Regions from separate parts of the Streptomyces sp. NPDC051219 genome, predicted to be linked through region 2. Evidence: riboswitches for the same ligand, from Rfam matches in the RefSeq annotation. Region 2 holds a riboswitch; the other holds the start of a gene.
What was found. Region 2 has a riboswitch for glycine ahead of gcvP (aminomethyl-transferring glycine dehydrogenase). Riboswitches for the same ligand answer to the same signal wherever they lie in the genome.
Positions count from the first base shown of each region.

Region 1 (9,591 bases), on a different contig from region 2:
TCATGGTCTTGATGACCTTGTCGAGAGACACCTTGTGGCTGCCGTCGCCGCGCATCGCCATCTTGGCCGCCGTGACGGCCTTGACCGCCGCCATGCCGTTGCGCTCGATGCAGGGGATCTGCACCAGGCCGCCGACCGGGTCGCAGGTCAGGCCCAGGTTGTGCTCCATGCCGATCTCGGCGGCGTTCTCGACCTGCTCCGGAGTGCCGCCCAGGACCTCGGCGAGCGCGCCTGCCGCCATCGAGCAGGCGGACCCGACCTCGCCCTGGCAGCCGACCTCGGCGCCGGAGATGGAGGCGTTCTCCTTGAAGAGCATGCCGACCGCGCCGGCGGCGAGCAGGAAGCGGACGATGCCGTCCTCATCGGCTCCGGGCACGAAGTTCATGAAGTAGTGCAGGACGGCCGGGATGATGCCGGCCGCTCCGTTGGTGGGAGCGGTCACCACGCGGCCGCCCGCCGCGTTCTCCTCGTTGACCGCCATCGCGTAGAGGGTCACCCACTCCATCGCGTGCGCCTTCTGGTCGCCCTCGGCGCGCAGCTGCCGCGCCGAGTTCGCCGCGCGGCGGCGGACCTTCAGCCCGCCCGGCAGGATCCCCTCGCGGGCCATACCACGCGAGACGCAGGACTGCATGACGCGCCAGATCTCCAGGAGTCCCTCCCGGATCTCCTCCTCGGTGCGCCAGGCCTTCTCGTTCTCCAGCATCATCGAGGAGATGGACAGGCCGGTTTCGCGGGAGAGGCGCAGCAGTTCGTCGCCGGTGCGGAAGGGGTACTTCAGCACGGTGTCGTCGAGCTTGATCCGGTCCTCGCCCACCGCGTCCTCGTCGACGACGAAGCCGCCCCCCACGGAGTAGTACGTCTTCTCCAGCAGCGGGGTGCCCGAGGCGTCGTACGCGAAGAGGGTCATGCCGTTCGCGTGGTACGGCAGGGAGCGCCGGCGGTGCAGGATCAGCTGGTTCGGCTCGTCGAACTCGATCTCGTGGGTCGCGCCTATCTCGGCGCCCAGCAGGCGGAGCCGCCCGGTCTGCCGGATGCGCTCGATCTCGTCGTCCGCCGTCTCGACGTCCACCGTCCGGGGCGAGTGGCCCTCCAGGCCCAGCAGCACGGCCTTGGGCGTGCCGTGACCGTGCCCCGTGGCACCCAGTGAGCCGAAGAGCTCCGCCCGGACCGAGGCGGTCTGCGCGAGCAGGCCGTCCTTCTTGAGGCGGCCGACGAACATCCGTGCCGCCCGCATCGGGCCGACCGTGTGCGAAGAGGACGGGCCGATGCCGATGGAGAAGAGGTCGAAGACGGAGATGGCCACGGTGGCGGACTCCCTTGTCTGCTCGTGGTGGGAGGTTCGGGTAAGGAGTGTTTGTAGAAGTCGAGCCTAACGCGAGCGGATGACAGAAACGCCTCGGCCGGGTGTCGGGCAGGGACCGGTCCGGTGCGGTCGGGGTCCCGATCCGCGCGCGTGTCCGAATCCTGGTCGTGATCGCGGACCGGGCCGGTCGGGCCCGGGTCGTCCAGTCGTACGAATGGCCCGGCCTGTGGACAACTCAGGCCGGGCCATCACGTCGCCGCCCTACGGTGAATCCGTCACGATCAACGGGCTCGTACGGGTCAGGCTCGTACGGAGCTCAAGCCGACGGGGGCGAGCAATGTCACCAGTTCACAGCGACGGGTACAGCGGGTGCTTCGCGGCGAGGGCGGAGACCCTGGCCTTCAGCGACTCACTGTCGTACGACGGCTTCAGCGCCTCGGCGATGATGTCGGCGACCTCGGTGAAGTCGTCGGCGCCGAAACCGCGCGTGGCCAGTGCCGGCGTACCGATGCGCAGACCCGAGGTGACCATCGGCGGCCGGGGGTCGTTCGGGATGGCGTTCCGGTTGACCGTGATGCCCAGCTCGTGGAGCCGGTCCTCGGCCTGCTGGCCGTCGAGCTCGGAGTTCCGCAGGTCGACGAGGACCAGGTGGACGTCCGTACCGCCGGTGAGGACGGACACGCCGTGCTCGGTGACGTCGGGCTGCACCAGGCGCTCGGCGAGGATGCGGGCGCCCTCGAGGGTGCGCTGCTGGCGCTCCTTGAACTCCTCGGACGCGGCGACCTTGAAGGAGACCGCCTTCGCCGCGATGACGTGCTCCAGGGGCCCGCCCTGCTGGCCGGGGAACACGGCGGAGTTGATCTTCTTCGCCAGCTCCTGCGTGGAGAGGATCACACCGCCGCGCGGACCACCGAGGGTCTTGTGGGTGGTGGTGGTGACGACGTGGGCGTGCGGCACCGGGTTCGGGTGCAGGCCCGCGGCCACCAGGCCGGCGAAGTGGGCCATGTCCACCATCAGGTACGCGCCGACCTCGTCGGCGATCCGGCGGAACGCCGCGAAGTCCAGCTGGCGCGGGTAGGCGGACCAGCCGGCGACGATCAGCTGCGGCCGGGACTCCTTGGCCAGGCGCTCGACCTCGCCCATGTCGACCTGGCCGGTCTCGTCGTCGACGTGGTACGGGACCACGTTGTAGAGCTTGCCGGAGAAGTTGATCTTCATGCCGTGGGTCAGGTGCCCGCCGTGGGCGAGGTTCAGACCCATGATCGTGTCGCCCGGCTTCAGCAGCGCGAACATCGCCGCCGCGTTGGCCTGGGCGCCCGAGTGCGGCTGGACGTTGGCGTGCTCGGCGCCGAACAGCGCCTTGATGCGGTCGATCGCGATCTGCTCGACCACGTCGACGTGCTCGCAGCCGCCGTAGTAGCGGCGGCCCGGGTAGCCCTCGGCGTACTTGTTGGTGAGAACCGAGCCCTGCGCCTCCATGACCGCGACCGGAGCGAAGTTCTCCGAGGCGATCATCTCGAGGGTGGACTGCTGGCGGTGGAGCTCGGCGTCGACAGCAGCGGCGACGTCCGGGTCCAGCTCGTGGAGGGAGGTGTTGAGAAGCGACTTCGAAGACATCACGGTCCCTGGGGTGTCAGTTGCCGGAGAGGGTGGCGTACTCGTCGGCGGAGAGCAGATCGTCCGGCGCGTCCGAGACGCGCACCTTGAACAGCCATCCACCCTCGTACGGGGCGGTGTTCACGAGCGACGGGTCGTCGACGACGTCCTGGTTGATCTCGGTGACCTCACCGGACACGGGGGAGTAGAGGTCGCTGACGGACTTGGTCGACTCCAGCTCGCCGCAGGTCTCGCCGGCGGCGACGGTGGCGCCCACCTCAGGGAGCTGGGCGAAGACGACGTCGCCGAGCGCGTTCGCGGCGAACTCCGTGATGCCGACCGTCGAGACGCCGTCCTCGGCGGCCGACAGCCACTCGTGCTCCTTGCTGTAACGCAGCTGCTGGGGGTTGCTCATGGCCTGATTCTCCTGGATGCGGGGGAGTGCTGGTGGACTGTCGTCTTGAAGAGTGAGACGCGCGGGTGTGCGCGAGGTCACTTCTGGCGCTTGTAGAAGGGGAGCGCCACAACCTCGTACGGCTCATGGGTACCGCGGATGTCGACGCCCACCCCGGAGGTGCCGGGCTCGGCGTGTGCCGCGTCCACGTACGCGATGGCGATCGGCTTGCCGAGGGTCGGGGACGGGGCGCCCGAAGTGACCTCTCCGACGACCTTGCCGTCCGCGACGACGGAGAAGCCGGCGCGGGGGACCCGGCGGCCCTCGGCGATCAGGCCGACCAGCTTGCGCGGCGGGTTGGTCGCGGCGCGCTCGGCGGCGGCCTCCAGGGCGGCGCGGCCGACGAAGTTGCCTCCGTTGGAGGTCTTCTCGAACTTGACGACCCGGCCGAGGCCCGCGTCGAACGGCGTCAGCGCGGTGGTCAGCTCGTGCCCGTACAGCGGCATGCCGGCCTCCAGGCGGAGCGTGTCGCGGCAGGACAGTCCGGCCGGGACGAGGCCTACGGGGGCGCCCGCCTCGGTCAGGGCCTGCCACAGCTTCTCGGCGTACTGCGGGGCGACGAACAGCTCGAAGCCGTCCTCGCCGGTGTAGCCGGTACGGGCGATCAGCGCGGGGACGCCGGCGACCGTGCCGGGCAGGCCCGCGTAGTACTTCAGCCCGTCCAGGTCGGCGTCGGTCAGCGACTTCAGGATGCCGGGAGACTCGGGACCCTGGACGGCGATCAGCGCGTATGCGTCACGGTCGTCGCGGACCTCGGCGTCGAACTCCCCGGCGCGGGCGGCGATGGCGTCCAGCACCGTCTGGGCGTTGGAGGCGTTGGCGACGACCATGTACTCGGTCTCACCGAGGCGGTAGACGATCAGGTCGTCGAGGATGCCGCCGTCCTCGTCGCAGATCATGGTGTAGCGGGCGCGGCCCACGGCGACACCGCCGATGTTGCCGACCAGAGAGAAGTCCAGGCAGTCTGCGGCCTGCGGACCCGTGACCGTGATCTCGCCCATGTGCGAGAGGTCGAAGAGACCGGCCTTGGTGCGGACCGCGTTGTGCTCGTCGCGTTCACTGCCGTACCGAAGCGGCATGTCCCAGCCCGCGAAATCGGTCATGGTCGCGCCCAGCGAGCGATGCACGGCATCGAGGGCAGTCAGGCGGGGGGTGTTCGTCATAGGGGTGGCTCCCAGGGCATGGCCGACGAGGACTTTCCTCCCCATCTGTCATCGGAACCTGAGAGGTTCACCACGACCGTGCGTAAATATGGCTGAACCATATGGCTGAACGTCGGTCGTGACTTGCACCTTGGGTGGAGCCACCTGGCAGCGGCCCGCTTTTCAGATGTGCCTCGCCCGCGCGGTACGGGGCCTGAGAGATTCAAGGGAGGGACTTGCTCCTTCGGCGCCCGGCGCACACAGTGGCCAGGACTCTCCCGCGCGGATTCAAGCGGCCGTTATGCAGTTGGCGCGGACATCATTGCACGCATCGGAGCAGTGTGGGGGGCCCGGCCCCAAACCGGCGCGAACGGCAAAACGCTTGTACCTCATTACCGTTTCTTTACACTCGGTGGACATGGGTACGAGTGACCCGACTGGGGGAGGACGATCACTGTGACGAGGCCTGGGGCGTATGCGACGACCGCGGGGGTCGCCGGCGCGATGCCCGCACAGCCCGGTGTGCCGGTGCGGAAGGCGCTCGGACGGCCCGAGCCGGTAGTCCGCGACCTGCGGGGGCGGGCCGGGCGCAGCCCGCACGGCCTCGATTTCGCGACGGGCGACGTGGTGGTCGTCTCCGGTCTGCCGGGCAGCGGCAAAAGCACGCTGATCAAGCGGACCGCGGCGACGCGCAGCATCGACTCCCAGGACGTACGCGAGCGCTGGGAGGACCGGATGCCCGGCCGCCTGCCGTACGCCGTCTACCGGCCCCTGGTGCGCATCGCGCATTACTCGGGCCTGTGGGGGGCGCTCCGCTCGGGCGAGAGCGTCGTCGTGCACGACTGCGGTACGCAGGCGTGGGTGCGCAGGCTCCTGGCCCGCGAGGCCCGGCGCCGGGGGCGCGCGCTCCATGTCCTGCTGCTCGACGTGACCCCCGAGGTCGCCCTGGAGGGCCAGGCCGAGCGAGGCCGTGGGGTCTCCGGCTACGCCTTCGCCCGGCACCGGCGGGCCGTGGGCCGGCTCGTGCGCGACGCGGAGAAGGGCCGGCTGCCGGCCGGCTGCACCTCGGCGGTGCTGCTGGACCGGAGCGCGGCGGGGGCGCTGCGGCGGATCGGCTTCGTGCCCGCCGACGACCGGGGCGAGTGACGCCGCGGGACGTCACGGGGGAATCCGACGCGTCAGGCCGGTCAGGTCGTTCGGCTCGGTCAGCTCGCTCGGGCAGGTCGGGTCGCTCAGCTCGTTCAGGCCCTTCACGGCGCGGCCAGTCGCGGAACGCCACGTGTTGCGGCGTGCAGGCGGCCGGCCGGGCATGACGCGCCGGACATCACCTAGGGTTTTTCCCGCAGGCAGCGCGGCAGCGTGGTGGGAAAGGGACTCCGGTGGACATGCACATTCCGGCGCAGGGCGCTCCGTACGGCGGCTGGCCGGGCAACGAGCTCGAGGAGGTGCTGGCCGCCTCGGTCGGCAACCCGTCCGCGGGCGGCCGGCTGATCGAGGTCCTGGGGCGCAGCCACGTCTGGGTACCTCTGCCGAACGGAGGCGGTCCCGACAGCCGGGATCTCGACCTGCCCACCATGGACATCCACGGCGCCGCGTACGTACCCGTCTTCAGCTCCGAGCAGCAGTTCCTGCACTGCGCCGGTTCTCACATGCCGTTCACCGTCGCGCCCGCCCGGGAGTTCGCCCGTGGCCTGCCGCCGCAGCTGGGCATCGCCGTGAACCCGGACGGCGCGGTGGGCGTGCCGCTGCCGCCCGCGGCTGTCGCCGAGCTGTGCCGGGTCGGCGCTGCGCCACTCGGGGGTCCCTCCCCGTCCGGAGGTCCCGGGGGAGGGGCGGCCAGTGGTGGCCGGGTACGGCTCTTCGAGCCGGACTGGCAGGACGACCCGCTCGACTTCCTGGCCGCGGCGGCGGCCGAGTTCGAGGCGTCCGGCACGGTGCTCTCCGCCCGGCGCTGCCTGGCCAGCATCGAAGGTGACGCCCCGGTGCTGTTCGTCGGCATCGAGCTGCTGGCCTGGGAACCCGCCGAGCGCAATGCCCCGATGGATGCTCTGGGCCGGGCGCTGGGCCGGGCCGAGGTGCCGTGGCCGGTCAACCTCGTCCTGCTCGACGTGGCCCAGGACCCGGTGGGGGACTGGATGCTGGACCGGGTGCAGCCGTTCTACCGGCGTCCTCGGCCGGACGCTCCGTAGCCTGTCCACAAGCGTCTCTCCAGCTCGCGCGACGGCGCGGGCGAGAAGTCCTGCGTCAAGTCGGTGTCAGGACTCCCGCTTAAGCTGGTTTGATGACCTGGCCGCACGAGTGTGCACCGAATGCGGCCGTCGGCCCCGTGACCGCGGGCCGGCACGGTGGACGGAAGAGGGGCGGGTTCCGGGTGAGTGCGTCAGGCACGGCGGCGGCCGGGCAGGTCGAGCACATGCTGCGCCAGGTGACGCCCGGGCGCTACGACGCCTACGAGGCGCTGCTGCACGCTCTCGCCGACCCCACGACCGGCCAGGTCTGGATGCTGCTCTGGCACGGGCAGGCCGGGTCCCCCGATGCCCAGTACGGGAACATGGAGGTGGACGGGCTCGGTTACGCGCCCTGCGTCACCTCCGCCCAGGAACTCGCCGCCAGCGGCTGGAACCGCGCCTGTGAGGTCGTCACCGGCCTCGACGTCGCCCGCGCGCTCTATCCCGACGGCTGGGGGATCTGGCTCAACCCGCACGCCCCCGGCGGCGGCGTCGGCATCCCGTGGGCGGACCTGCGCCGGATCGCCACCGGGCTGGACCGGATGCCGGCCGGACCGCTCCGGCTGTCCGAACCCGCCATCGAGATCCCGCAGTTCTACGCCCAGCTCACGCAGAACGCCCATCGCACCGGCCCCGTCCGGTCGCTGCGCCGCGCCTGGGTGCAGCCCGCGCTCGGCAGCCCGTACCTGGCCATCGGCCTCGATCTCTACGACACGACCGCGCCCTCGGTGGAGGCGGTACGCGTGATGATGCAGCAGTCGATCGGCGCCGTCCCGGACGGGCTGCCGGTCTCCACGGTCGCGATGTCCGACGAGTACGACCCGGTGGCGATGTGGCTGCGGGCGAAGGCCCGCCCGTTCTACGACCGCGAGGCGCACCAGCCTGCTGCGGCGCCCCCGGCGGCCTCGGGCTACCCGGGCACGTACTGACGCCCAGGGGCCGTCCCTGCCGCACCCGTTCGGGTCTCCCCCCGGTGCCCGGAGGCCGTCCCGTAGCCCGCCCGAGCCCCACACCGCTCCCTCGCGGCCCCACATCGCTCCCAGCCCCGGCCACTTCCCCGCCCAGGACAATTCCCGCGCAACCAGCACGCGTTGTTTTTCGTGTCCGATCCGGGCGTTACGGGCGGTCTTGCTCCGCTGAGCCGATCATTGCGTCCGGATAACGGAAGTCCCCTGGCCACATCACGGTTACGCATCCATTCCCCGACAGGTCTGGCGGGTGATCGCGGCAGCGTTGAAGACTCCCGCAACAAGGACCCGACGGTCCGGTGCACGAGCTGCTCCATCGAGCAATTTTCGCACCACGCGCACGATTTGCACCATTGATGTGAACGAAGCCGCCACAGCGGCGGGCATGGGCCGGCCACCGTCGGCCGAGAGGGGTCCCCACACCGATGACGGCACCACTGCACGACACGAGCGCGGCCGAGACCGCAGCCGTCGACGTCGCCGCCGATGTTCCCCAGAAGGCGATCGAGGGACGGTCCCCGTGGAAGATCGCCCTGATCCGGCTGAAGCGCGACAAAGTCGCCCTGGCCGGCGGCGTCGTGGTGCTGCTGCTGATTCTGGTCGCGATATTCGCTCCGCTGATCGTGAGCCTGCTCGGCCACCCGCCGGAGGAGCTGCACGAGGACCAGATCGACCCGCTGCTGGGTACCCCGATCGGCGACTGGGGCGGCATCAGTTCCGAGTTCCTCTTCGGGGTTGAACCGGTCAACGGCCGAGACGTCTTCAGCCGCGTGGTCTACGGAGCTCGCATCTCGCTTCTCGTCGCCTTCCTGTCGGCCTTCGTCGCGGTCGCGATGGGCACCGTATTCGGCGTCATGGCCGGCTACTTCGGAGGCTGGGTCGACGCGGCGATCAGCCGGGTGATGGACCTGCTGCTCGCCTTCCCGCAGCTGCTCTTCATCATCGCCCTGATCTCGGTCATCCCGAACGAGCTGTTCGGCTTCTCCGGTTCGGGGCTGCGCATCGCCGTCCTCGTGCTGGTGATCGGCTTCTTCGGCTGGCCGTACATCGGCCGCATCGTCCGGGGCCAGACGCTCTCGCTCCGCGAGCGGGAGTACGTCGAGGCCGCGCGCAGCCTCGGCGCGGGCCGGGTGTACATCCTCTTCCGGGAGCTGCTGCCGAACCTGGTGGCCCCGATCACCGTCTACGCGACGCTGATGATTCCCACCAACGTCCTGACGGAAGCCGCCCTGAGCTTCCTCGGCGTTGGCGTCAAGCCTCCCACCCCGTCGTGGGGCGAGACGCTCTCGACGGCCGTGCGCACGTACGAGGACGATCCGCTGTTCATGATCATCCCCGGTCTGGCGATCTTCGTCACCGTGTTGGCCTTCAACCTCTTCGGTGACGGCGTACGAGATGCGCTGGATCCGAAGGGGTCCCGCTGACCCCCGAGACCCCCGCACGTCCCTGCGGACAAACAGCCCCTGCCTATCAGTCAGGAGCGACAGCCAAGAACCACGGCTCTGAGAAGACCGTGACTACTACGGAGGTTGCGAGCATCGTGACAACCCATCGCACGTCGAAGCGCAGGCTTGCCGCAGGCACGGCTGTCGTGCTCGCGGCTCTGCTGACCACCACCGCATGTGGCGGCAACGGCAAGGACGACGAGAAGGACGGCGCCGGCAAGGCCCCCGGTTTCAACGCGGGCATAGGCAAGGTGGCCAACGCGTCCGACAAGAAGGGCGGCACCCTGAAGTTCGTCGGCACGCAGGACGCCGACTCCTGGGACCCGCAGCGCGGCTATTACGGCTTCATGTGGGACTTCGCCCGCTACTACACGCGTCAGCTCGTCAGCTTCAAGCCTGAGGCGGGCCCGGCCAGCACGGAGCTCGTGCCGGACCTCGCGACCGCCAACGCGGAG
Region 1 is NZ_JBFBAS010000021.1:73,129-82,719, reverse strand. It holds gene AB0M62_RS22920 (L-serine ammonia-lyase) at 1-1,303, opposite strand, end outside; gene glyA (serine hydroxymethyltransferase) at 1,652-2,920, opposite strand; gene gcvH (glycine cleavage system protein GcvH) at 2,937-3,314, opposite strand; gene gcvT (glycine cleavage system aminomethyltransferase GcvT) at 3,392-4,516, opposite strand; glycine riboswitch at 4,689-4,786, opposite strand; gene AB0M62_RS22900 (AAA family ATPase) at 5,000-5,641, shown strand; gene AB0M62_RS22895 (enhanced serine sensitivity protein SseB) at 5,881-6,684, shown strand; gene AB0M62_RS22890 (enhanced serine sensitivity protein SseB C-terminal domain-containing protein) at 6,867-7,652, shown strand; gene AB0M62_RS22885 (ABC transporter permease) at 8,117-9,115, shown strand; gene AB0M62_RS22880 (ABC transporter substrate-binding protein) at 9,232-9,591, shown strand, end outside.
Region 1: another riboswitch for glycine. It lies ahead of gcvT (glycine cleavage system aminomethyltransferase GcvT); the one in region 2 lies ahead of gcvP (aminomethyl-transferring glycine dehydrogenase).

Region 2 (9,591 bases):
CGCGCTTGAGGCCCTCGCCGCCCATGAGGCGTACGTACGCCCAGGAGATCGGCAGGATGCCCGCGGAGCCCCAGGGAGCGGCGGAGATCGGGCCGACACCCGTCTCCGGTCCCGCGGTCGGCTGCAGCGGGTGGTTCGGCAGGTACGGGGCGAGGTGCGCCCGGACACCGACCGGGCCGACGCCCGGACCGCCGCCGCCGTGCGGGATGCAGAAGGTCTTGTGCAGGTTGAGGTGCGAGACGTCGCCGCCGAACTTGCCCGGCCGGGCCACGCCCACCAGTGCGTTGAGGTTGGCGCCGTCCACGTACACCTGGCCGCCCGCGTCGTGCACGGCGGCGCAGATGTCGGCGACGTGCTCCTCGAACACGCCGTGCGTGGACGGGTACGTGATCATGAGCACGGCGAGCTCGTCGCGGTACTGCTCGATCTTGGCGCGCAGGTCCTCGGCGTCCACCTCGCCGTCGTCGGCGGTCTTGACGACGACGACCGTCATCCCGGCCATCACGGCGCTGGCCGCGTTCGTGCCGTGCGCGGAGGACGGGATCAGGCAGATGGTGCGCTGGGTGTCGCCATTGGCCCGGTGGTACGCCCGTACGGCCAGCAGGCCCGCGAGCTCGCCCTGCGAGCCGGCGTTGGGCTGGATCGACACCTTGGCGTACCCGGTGACCTCGGCAAGGCGCTCCTCCAGCTCACGGATGAGCGTGAGGTAGCCCTGCGCCTGGTCCACGGGGGCGAACGGGTGCAGCGCCGCGAACTCCGGCCAGGTCACCGGCTCCATCTCGGTGGTCGCGTTGAGCTTCATGGTGCAGGAGCCCAGCGGGATCATGCCCCGGTCCAGCGCGTAGTCCCGGTCCGCGAGCTTCCGCAGGTACCGCAGCATCGCGGTCTCGGAGCGGTGCTGGTGGAAGACCGGGTGGGTGAGGAAGTCGTCCGTCCGCAGCAGGCCCTCGGACAGCGTGTCCGCCCCGGCCGCGTCCAGTGCCTCGATGTCGGCCTCGACCCCGAAGGCGGCCCAGACAGCCGTGATCTCGGTGCGGCCGGTGGTCTCGTCGCACGCGATGGAGACGTGGTCGGCGTCGACCAGCCGCAGGTTGACCCCGCCCTCACGGGCGGCGGCCACGACTGCGTCGGCCCGGCCCGGCACCCGTACGGTCAGCGTGTCGAAGTACGCACCGTGCACGACCTCGGCGCCGCCGGCCCGCAGGCCCTCGGCAAGCAGCGTGGCGTAGCGGTGGGTGCGCCGCGCGATCCCCCGCAGCCCGTCCGGGCCGTGGTAGACGGCGTACATTCCGGCCATCACCGCAAGCAGGACCTGCGCGGTACAGATGTTGCTGGTCGCCTTCTCGCGGCGGATGTGCTGCTCGCGAGTCTGCAGCGCCAGCCGGTACGCCTTGTTGCCATCGGCGTCCACGGAGACACCTACCAGACGGCCGGGCAGGCTGCGGGCGAACTTGTCGCGTACGGCCATGAAGCCGGCGTGCGGTCCGCCGAAGCCCATCGGCACACCGAAGCGCTGGGTGGTGCCGACCGCGATGTCGGCGCCGAGCTCGCCGGGCGGGACGAGCAGGGTGAGCGCGAGCAGGTCGGCGGCGACGGTGACGATCGCGCCCAGTTCGTGGGCCCGCTCGACGACCGGCTTGAGGTCGCGGACCTCGCCGGAGGCGCCGGGGTACTGCAGCAGTACGCCGAAGACTCCTCGCTCGGCGACCTCTGCCGGGATGCCCTGGGACAGGTCGGCGACGACGACCTCGACCCCGGTCGGTTCGGCGCGGGTCTCGATCACGGCGATGGTCTGCGGGAGCGTGTCGGCGTCGACCAGGAAGACGCCCTCCTTGACCTTGCCCACCCGCCGGGAGAGCGACATCGCCTCGGCGGCCGCGGTGCCCTCGTCGAGCAGGGAGGCGCCGGAGGTCGGCAGCCCGGTCAGCTCGGCGACGACGGTCTGGAAGTTCAGCAGCGCCTCGAGGCGGCCCTGCGAGATCTCCGGCTGATACGGCGTGTAGGCGGTGTACCAGGCCGGGTTCTCCATCACGTTGCGGAGGATCACCGGCGGGGTGAAGGTGCCGTAGTAACCGAGCCCGATCATCGGGGCGAGCACCTGGTTGCGCTCCGCGAGGGAGCGCAGTTCGGCGAGCACCTCGGCCTCGGAGCGGGCGTCCGGAAGGCGGAGCGTTTCTGCGCTCTTGATCACGTCGGGTACCGCAGCGGCCGTGAGCTCGTCGAGCGAGCCGTAGCCGACCTGGGCGAGCATCTTCGCCTGCGCCTCGGCATCGGGGCCGATGTGGCGGTGCTCGAAGGGAATGCCACGCTCCAGCTGGGAGAGCGGAATGCGGTTGGCGGTCATCGGGAGGCCTCCTGGTCTGACGCGACCTGCGAGGGGCACCACGGCGCGGGTGCCCGGACGGCCTCCCCCTCTGTCATCTCAACCTGAGAGTTTCACCGGCCCGCCGAGGCGCGCCGGCTTTCACCGTCGGTGAGGAGGGGATCCGGTGTGTACCGCCCGACGCCCGCCCCTGCTTTCCAGAGTGACCTCGTCCGTGCGGTACGTGTGCCTGAGAGATTCCGGGGAGGATTTGCTCCTTCGGCGCCTCCGTCTACTGCATTCGGAGGACTCTCCCGCACGGGGTCAGCAGCCGACAGCCAGCCTACCAGCGCCACCTGCGGAGGTCCCCCGAGTGGCCGCAACCCCAAATGTGCACTTTTGTAGTATTTACGGAGCAGTTGCGACCAATTGGAGGGACCGTGCAGACCGATATCGATCCGCGCAGCCTGATCGGCCGCAAGGCGTTCGACCGTAATGGCACCAAGATCGGCACCATTGACGAGGTCTATCTCGACGATGCCACCGGCATGCCGGAGTGGGCGGCCGTACGCACTGGACTGTTCAGCCGTGACGCGTTCGTGCCGCTGGAGCCCAGCGAAGTGGTCGCGGACGGCCTGCGCGTGCCCTTCGAACGGGCTCTCATCAAGGACGCCCCCGACTTCGGTGTGGGCCGCCATCTCTCCCCGGAACAGGAGCTCCAGCTCTACCACCACTATGGTCTGGACGTCTCGTTCCCCGGAGGGATGGCGGGTCCCCCGTCGCCCTCCGCCCCCTCCCCCGCGGACCGCGACTTCGGCCGGATCGCCGGCACCGAAGACGCCTGATCCGCAACCCGGCCGACGAGAGGCAGCGGATCCGAGGGCTCCAGATCCGGATCATCGACCCGGAACGTCCGCACTCTGCCGGGCTCCGACCCGGGCTCCTCGAACCGCACCGTCACCCGCCCCACCCCGCTCCCCTGCACCCATCCCGCCCCGTACACGGCGTGCCGCACATCGTGTCCGGCAGGCCAGCGCCGCTCGGACGGGGGAGCGGGCCCCTCCCCGGCCTGTGCCCCGGCCCGGCCCCCGGCGTTCGGGCCCTCCACGAGTTCACCGACGGCCTTCCCGGCCTCTTCGCCGCCCTCCGCAGGCTCGGCCGGCTCTCCCGCCGCCTGCGCGAACAGATCCTCCTGGGTGAAGTCCGCCAGGCCGGTGACACCCACGCCCAGCAACCTGACCCCGCCCGTGGTGTCCACCGCCTCGAGCAGTCGTGCGGCGGCCTCGCGCACCACGGTGGGGTCGTCCGTAGGACCCCGGAGCGTCTCGGAACGGGTCAGCGTCGAGAAGTCGTACCGACGCACCTTCAGCACGACCGTACGGCCGGACCGTCCCGCCGCTCGCAGCCGCTGCGTACACCGGTCGGCCAGCCGCTGCACTTCTGTCCGCACCCGCCCCCGGTCGTGCAGGTCGACATCGAACGTGTCCTCGACCGACACCGATTTCGCATCACGCTCGGCGACCACCGGCCGGTCGTCGAGCCCCTGTGCCATCCGGTGCAGCGAGCCGCCGTGTGCCCGGCCCAGCAGCCGGACCAGCTCGTCCTCGCCGGCCTCCGCCAGCTCCGCGATCGTGGTGATGCCGGCACGCCGCAGATGCTCACCGGTGGCCGGGCCCACGCCGGGCAGCGTCCGTACCGGCATGGGGGCCAGCAGCTCGCGCTCGGTTCCGGGCTCGACGACCACAAGGCCGTCCGGTTTGGCCTGTTCCGAGGCAATTTTGGCCAGCATCTTCGACCCCGCGAGCCCCACCGAACCGGTCAGCCCGGTCACGGCCAGGATGTCCCGACGCAGCCGCTCCCCCGCCGCTCTCGCGGACGCCGAGTCATCGGCCGACCCGCCCGCCTCCAGGTCGACGAACGCCTCGTCCAGGCTCAGCGGCTCCACGAGCGGCGACAGCCGGCCGAGCAGCTCCATGACCTGGTCGCTGACCGCGCGGTACAGCGAGAAGCGGGGCACGAGGTAAGCCGCGTGGGGCGCCAGCCGCCGGGCCTGCGCCATGGGCATCGCGGAGTGCACGCCGAAGCGTCTGGCCTCGTACGAGGCGGTGGCGACGACCCCGCGCGGCCCGAGACCGCCGACGACCACCGGTTTGCCGCGCAGGCTGGGCTTCGCTGCCTGCTCGGCGGCGGCGAAGAAGGCATCCATGTCCAGGTGCAGGATTGTGGGCGCGGCTCTCACGTCACCGATGCTGCCCTACGCCACTGACATTGCCCCCGTCACGCGCGCACGGCCTCAGACCGCCTTGTTGCGGCGTCTGGCCAGTTCATCGGCGGGGTGGTGCCCGACCAGCGTCTCGCCGGTGTCGATGCGCTCGCCGTGCAGCTGGGACAGTGCACTCTCGACATCCCGCCACACCACCCCGACAGCGATCCCGAAGATGCCCTGCCCACCTTGGAGGAGGTCGACCACCTCGTCGGGTGAGGTGCACTCATACACCGTCGCCCCGTCGCTCATCAGCGTCATCCGCTCCAGATCCGCGAACCCGCGGGCGCGCAGGTGCTGGACCGCGGTCCGGATGTTCTGAAGGGCGACCCCCGTGTCCAGGAAGCGCTTCACGATCTTGAGGACGACGACGTCCCGGAAGCTGTAGAGCCGCTGGGTACCGGAACCATAGGCGGGCCGCACGCTGGGCTCCACGAGGCCGGTACGCGCCCAGTAGTCGAGCTGTCGGTAAGTGATTCCCGCGGCCGCACACGCGGTCGGGCCGCGGTACCCGACCTGCTCGGTCTGCTCCGCGTCCTGCCCGCCGTCCGCCCCCACCGGTCCCTGCTGACGCCTTGTGGATTCGGCCGCATTGCTGTGAAGCGGATACGGCCCGCCCTCCCCCGGACTTCGTCCAGGGGCACCCCCCGCCGTACCGCCGCCGCTGCTTCTCACGCCGACCCTCCGTCCTTGACCTGCCCTCTCGACGGTAGGCAGTCACCAGGGGTGCGTCAACGATCGCCACACTCGGCACGCCGAGTGATAATCACCCTGAGAGTGGTTTCCCGTACCCCCATGCGGGGAAAGGCTACTCGAATGCGCCGATGGCGCCGGGCGGAAAGCTCACTGACTGTTGGTGCCGAAGTCCTCCGGTGAGATCTGATCGAGGAACTCGCGGAACTTCTCCACCTCGTCCTCCTGCTCGTCCGGGATGGCGATACCGGCATCGTCCAGCACCCCGTCGCTGCCGTAGATCGGCGTACCGGTGCGCAGTGCCAGCGCTATGGCGTCGGAAGGCCGTGCGCTGACCTCCACGCCACTGGCGAAGACCAGCTCCGCGTAGAACACACCCTCCCGCAGATCCGTGATGCGGACCTCGGTGAGTTCCTGTCCCACCGCCTCCAGCACGTCCTTGAACAGATCGTGGGTCAGCGGTCTGGCGGGGGCCATGCCCTGCTGGGCAAAGGCGATCGCGGTCGCCTCCCCCGGTCCGATCCAGATGGGGAGGTACCGATCGCCTCCCACTTCACGCAGGAGCACGATCGGTTGGTTGGAGGGCATTTCCACCCGGACACCCACAACGTCGAGCTCGTTCACACAGCAACCCTAGGACCTGCCCGGCAGGTTTGGGTAGTCGGGCTGCCCCGAGGTCAGTGCAGGCGCACCCCGAGAGCGGTCTGCACCAGCGCCGCATGGAGGCGTACGGACAGCGCGGCAAGCTCTTTCAAAGTGGCTTCGGCATGGGCCCTGGTCTGCGGATTGCGGTGTCTGCGCAGGGGCGCGACCACCTGCTCGACCAGCCCGGCCTCGCGGTCCGCGGCAGCCTTCATGGCGCGCAGATGGCGAGGTTCGAGGCCGTAACGGCCCAGGTCCGCCACGAGTCTGGCCACGTTGACCGCCTCGGCGTCGTAGCCGCCCCCGGACGCCGCCGAGATCAGTCCGTACGACTCCCACTCTTCGAGTCGCTCCTCGCCCACCTCGGCCGCCGCGAGCAGCTCCGACCGGCCCACCCGAGGGACGGTCGGCAGGTCCGGCTCGTGACCGGACGCGCCGGACGCCGCCTCGCCCTGCGGCCCGGGAATGCCGACCTGCTCCCCGCGAGCCTTCGCGTCCAGATGCTCGCGGATGACTTTCAGCGGAAGATAGTGATCGCGCTGCATACGCAGCACCTGAGCGAGCCGCTCCACGTCCTCGGGGCTGAATTTGCGGTAGCCCGAGGGCGTGCGCTGTGGCTCGACGAGGCCTTCCGCCTCCAGAAAGCGGATCTTCGAGATGGTGACTTCGGGAAACTCGTCACGCAGCAGGTTGAGCACCGTTCCGATGCTCACCAGCCGTCCGCCCGCGGTGGCGGTGCCGTGTCCGGCACCGCCCGTCGGTGTTCGCAGCATGGACCTTCCCTGACGGGTCAGATGCCCCGCTGGCTCGCGTAGAAGACCAGCCGGTACTTGCCGATCTGCACCTCGTCGCCGTTCGCCAGCGCGACGGAGTCGATCCGCTCACGGTTGACGTACGTGCCGTTGAGGCTGCCGACGTCGGCCACGGTGAAGCCGCCGTCCTGGCCCCGGCGGAACTCCACATGGCGCCTGGAGACCGTTACGTCGTCCAGGAAGATGTCGCTCTGCGGGTGCCGGCCGGCCGTGGTCAGGTCGCTGTCGAGGAGGAAGCGGCTGCCCGAGTTCGGCCCGCGGCGCACCACCAGGAGCGCGGAGCCGAGCGGCAGGGCGTCAACAGCGGCCTGGGCCTCCGGGGAGAGCGAGGGCGCGGCGGTCTGACCCGTCGCCTCCGCCTCGTACGCCTCGAGGCCGGAAATGGAGATGGTCGAGGTCGTCTCCGAGGGGCGCTCGGGAGTCAGCCCGGCCCGCAGCGGCGCTCCGCAGTTTGAGCAGAACCGACTGGCCTCGGCATTGCGGTGCCCGCACCTCGTACAAACCGGCAAGGCCGACATGGACGGATCCTCCTGCCACGGCTGCCCCGCGGGGCCACTGGATGCGTACGGGTCGTGGGCAAACTCTCCACCCGTACTTGAGGCTGATGGTCCCCCGAAACCTATGCGGCCGGATGCCGCAGGGTCAACAGAAGACGCGCCCTGGCCACCGGGAATGTCCCCGCCGTGGCCGCCGACCTCATCGCGGAACAACGGGCGGTCCGCGCCCTGCTCCTCCGCCTCGCCATGACGCGGCGCACGATGCCTGGCGGTACCACTGCCACCGTCTTCGCGTGCGCTCTTGCCGAACAACTTCGCAAACAACTTCACGGGCGATTCCCCTTGACCGAAACAGACCCGCCCGTGGGGCAGGACGAACCCTGAATGCACACACCTGCCGACCCGGACATACTCACAACGTCCGTAACCACCAGACAGTTTCCACCACGCGCTGCAGTTCCGGTGCGTCGACCCCCCGCAACCGCCTGCCCGCCTCCCGCAGGCCCCATGTGCCCCCGGCTCACGACGATGACGACCGAGCGTAGTCAGGCCGCTTCGCCGGCCGCAAGGCATCCACAACGATCTTCTGAGACCGCGTCACGGTGGCGGTGGCCTGCTCCTTCTCCAGCGTCTGGATCACACCGCCGGGGATGTTGAGGGCCGGCTCGAGGTCCTGCGGCCTGCCGATCGCCTTGAACTCGTAGGGCGGACCGATCTTGCGGCCGTCGACCCGCACACCGCCCTCGTCGTCGGTGAAGTAGGTGTTCGCCACCACCCGTACGTCGTTGATCTGAATCGCCTCGGCTCCGGCTGCCCGCAGCTCCTGGATCGCGTCCAGCAGCATGTCCGCCTCGACCAGGCCCTTCGGGTCGGTGACGGTCAGGGTGATACCGGGTCCCTGCGCGGCCACCGTTCCGGCGAGGACGCCGAGCTGCGCTTCCTTCTCCACCGTCTGCTTGCGCGCCTCTTCGGCCTGGTCGGAACTGTTCTCCAGTTCCGTGCGCTGGTCCTCCAGCCGCTGCTTCTCGTCCTGGAGCCGCTTGGTGCGGTCGTCGACCTCGTCGAGAATGCGCACCAGGTCCTCCTGGCGTGCACCACGCAGTGCGCTGGTGTCACTGGTCGAGCGCACCTGGATGGCGAGACCGAGCCCGAGCACGAACAGCAGCAGGGCGACGATGAGTTGAGCCCTGCTCACACGTGGCGGCCAGAGCCCGGCGACGAGGCGCTGCCGACCCGTCTGTTCCGTTTCCTCGGAGGGTTCTTCCGTGTTGATCGGTTCGGTGCTCATCGGCCTCACGCCCGGAACACATGCCGCCGGATCGCGGCAGCGTTGGAGAAGATGCGGATGCCGAGGACGACCACGACACCCGTGGACAACTGGGCGCCGACGCCCAACTTGTCGCCCAGGAAGACGATCAGGGCCGCCACCACAACGTTGGAGAGGAAGGACACGACGAAGACCTTGTCGACGAAGATTCCGTCGAGCATCGCGCGCAAGCCGCCGAATACGGCGTCGAGCGCCGCAACAACCGCGATCGGAAGATAGGGCTCAACCACGGCCGGCACCTCGGGCCGGACCAACAGTCCGACCACCACTCCCACAACGAGGCCCAATACCGCGATCACGATGCACCCTTCCCTGAGTCGGCCGCGCCTTGATCGGCACCCTCGGCCTTCGGCTCTGCTGTTCGTACGGTCAGGCTCGGGGCCGCCGGGAGTCGCACCTCGGCCTCGACGGAAATGCCGGTGCGGATGCCGTAGTTCTCCTGAAGCACATGCAGGTACTGGCCATCGGCGCTGTCCTGGAACCTGGTGCTCAGATCCTTCCCGTCCCCCACCGCGAGCACCGTGTACGGCGGCACGAGCGGCTTGTTGTCGACCAGTATGGCGTCGCCGGCCGCCCTGATCGCGGACAGGGCGGTAAGCCTCTGCCCGTTGATCGAGACCGCCTCGGCGCCCGACTCCCACAGGCCGTTGACGACCCGCTGCATATCGCGGTCCCGTACGCGGCCCGTGTCGGAGAAACCGGCGCTGTCCCTCGGCCCGCCCCCGCCCTGCGAAGCGTCCTTGGCGTCGTCGACGACCAGCTTCACGCCGGGACCACGCACCTCCGTGGAGCCCGACAGCAGGGTCACGAGTCCGGCCTCGTCTCCACCCTGCTTCTGGAGTGCTTGGCGCCGGCGGCTCGCCACGTCGTCACTCAGTCCGTCGACATCCTTCTCCAGCGCGTCCGCCGCCGACGTCTCTTTGTCGATGCGGTCGATGAGTTCCTGCCGCTCCTTGGCCAGCACCGGAGCTGATATCTGCGCCTGAGCCGCACCGAGTGTCACCACAAGCGCGGCCAGGACCAGCCCGGCCGCGAGCCCCAGCTTCGCCCGGAGC
Region 2 is NZ_JBFBAS010000010.1:196,631-206,221, forward strand. It holds gene gcvP (aminomethyl-transferring glycine dehydrogenase) at 1-2,344, opposite strand, end outside; glycine riboswitch at 2,531-2,629, opposite strand; gene AB0M62_RS15095 (PRC-barrel domain-containing protein) at 2,731-3,147, shown strand; gene AB0M62_RS15100 (DNA polymerase IV) at 3,036-4,541, opposite strand; gene AB0M62_RS15105 (MerR family transcriptional regulator) at 4,596-5,240, opposite strand; gene AB0M62_RS15110 (bifunctional nuclease family protein) at 5,409-5,882, opposite strand; gene AB0M62_RS15115 (MerR family transcriptional regulator) at 5,936-6,673, opposite strand; gene AB0M62_RS15120 (FHA domain-containing protein) at 6,691-7,599, opposite strand; gene AB0M62_RS15125 (DUF881 domain-containing protein) at 7,730-8,497, opposite strand; gene AB0M62_RS15130 (small basic family protein) at 8,503-8,835, opposite strand; gene AB0M62_RS15135 (DUF881 domain-containing protein) at 8,832-9,591, opposite strand, start outside.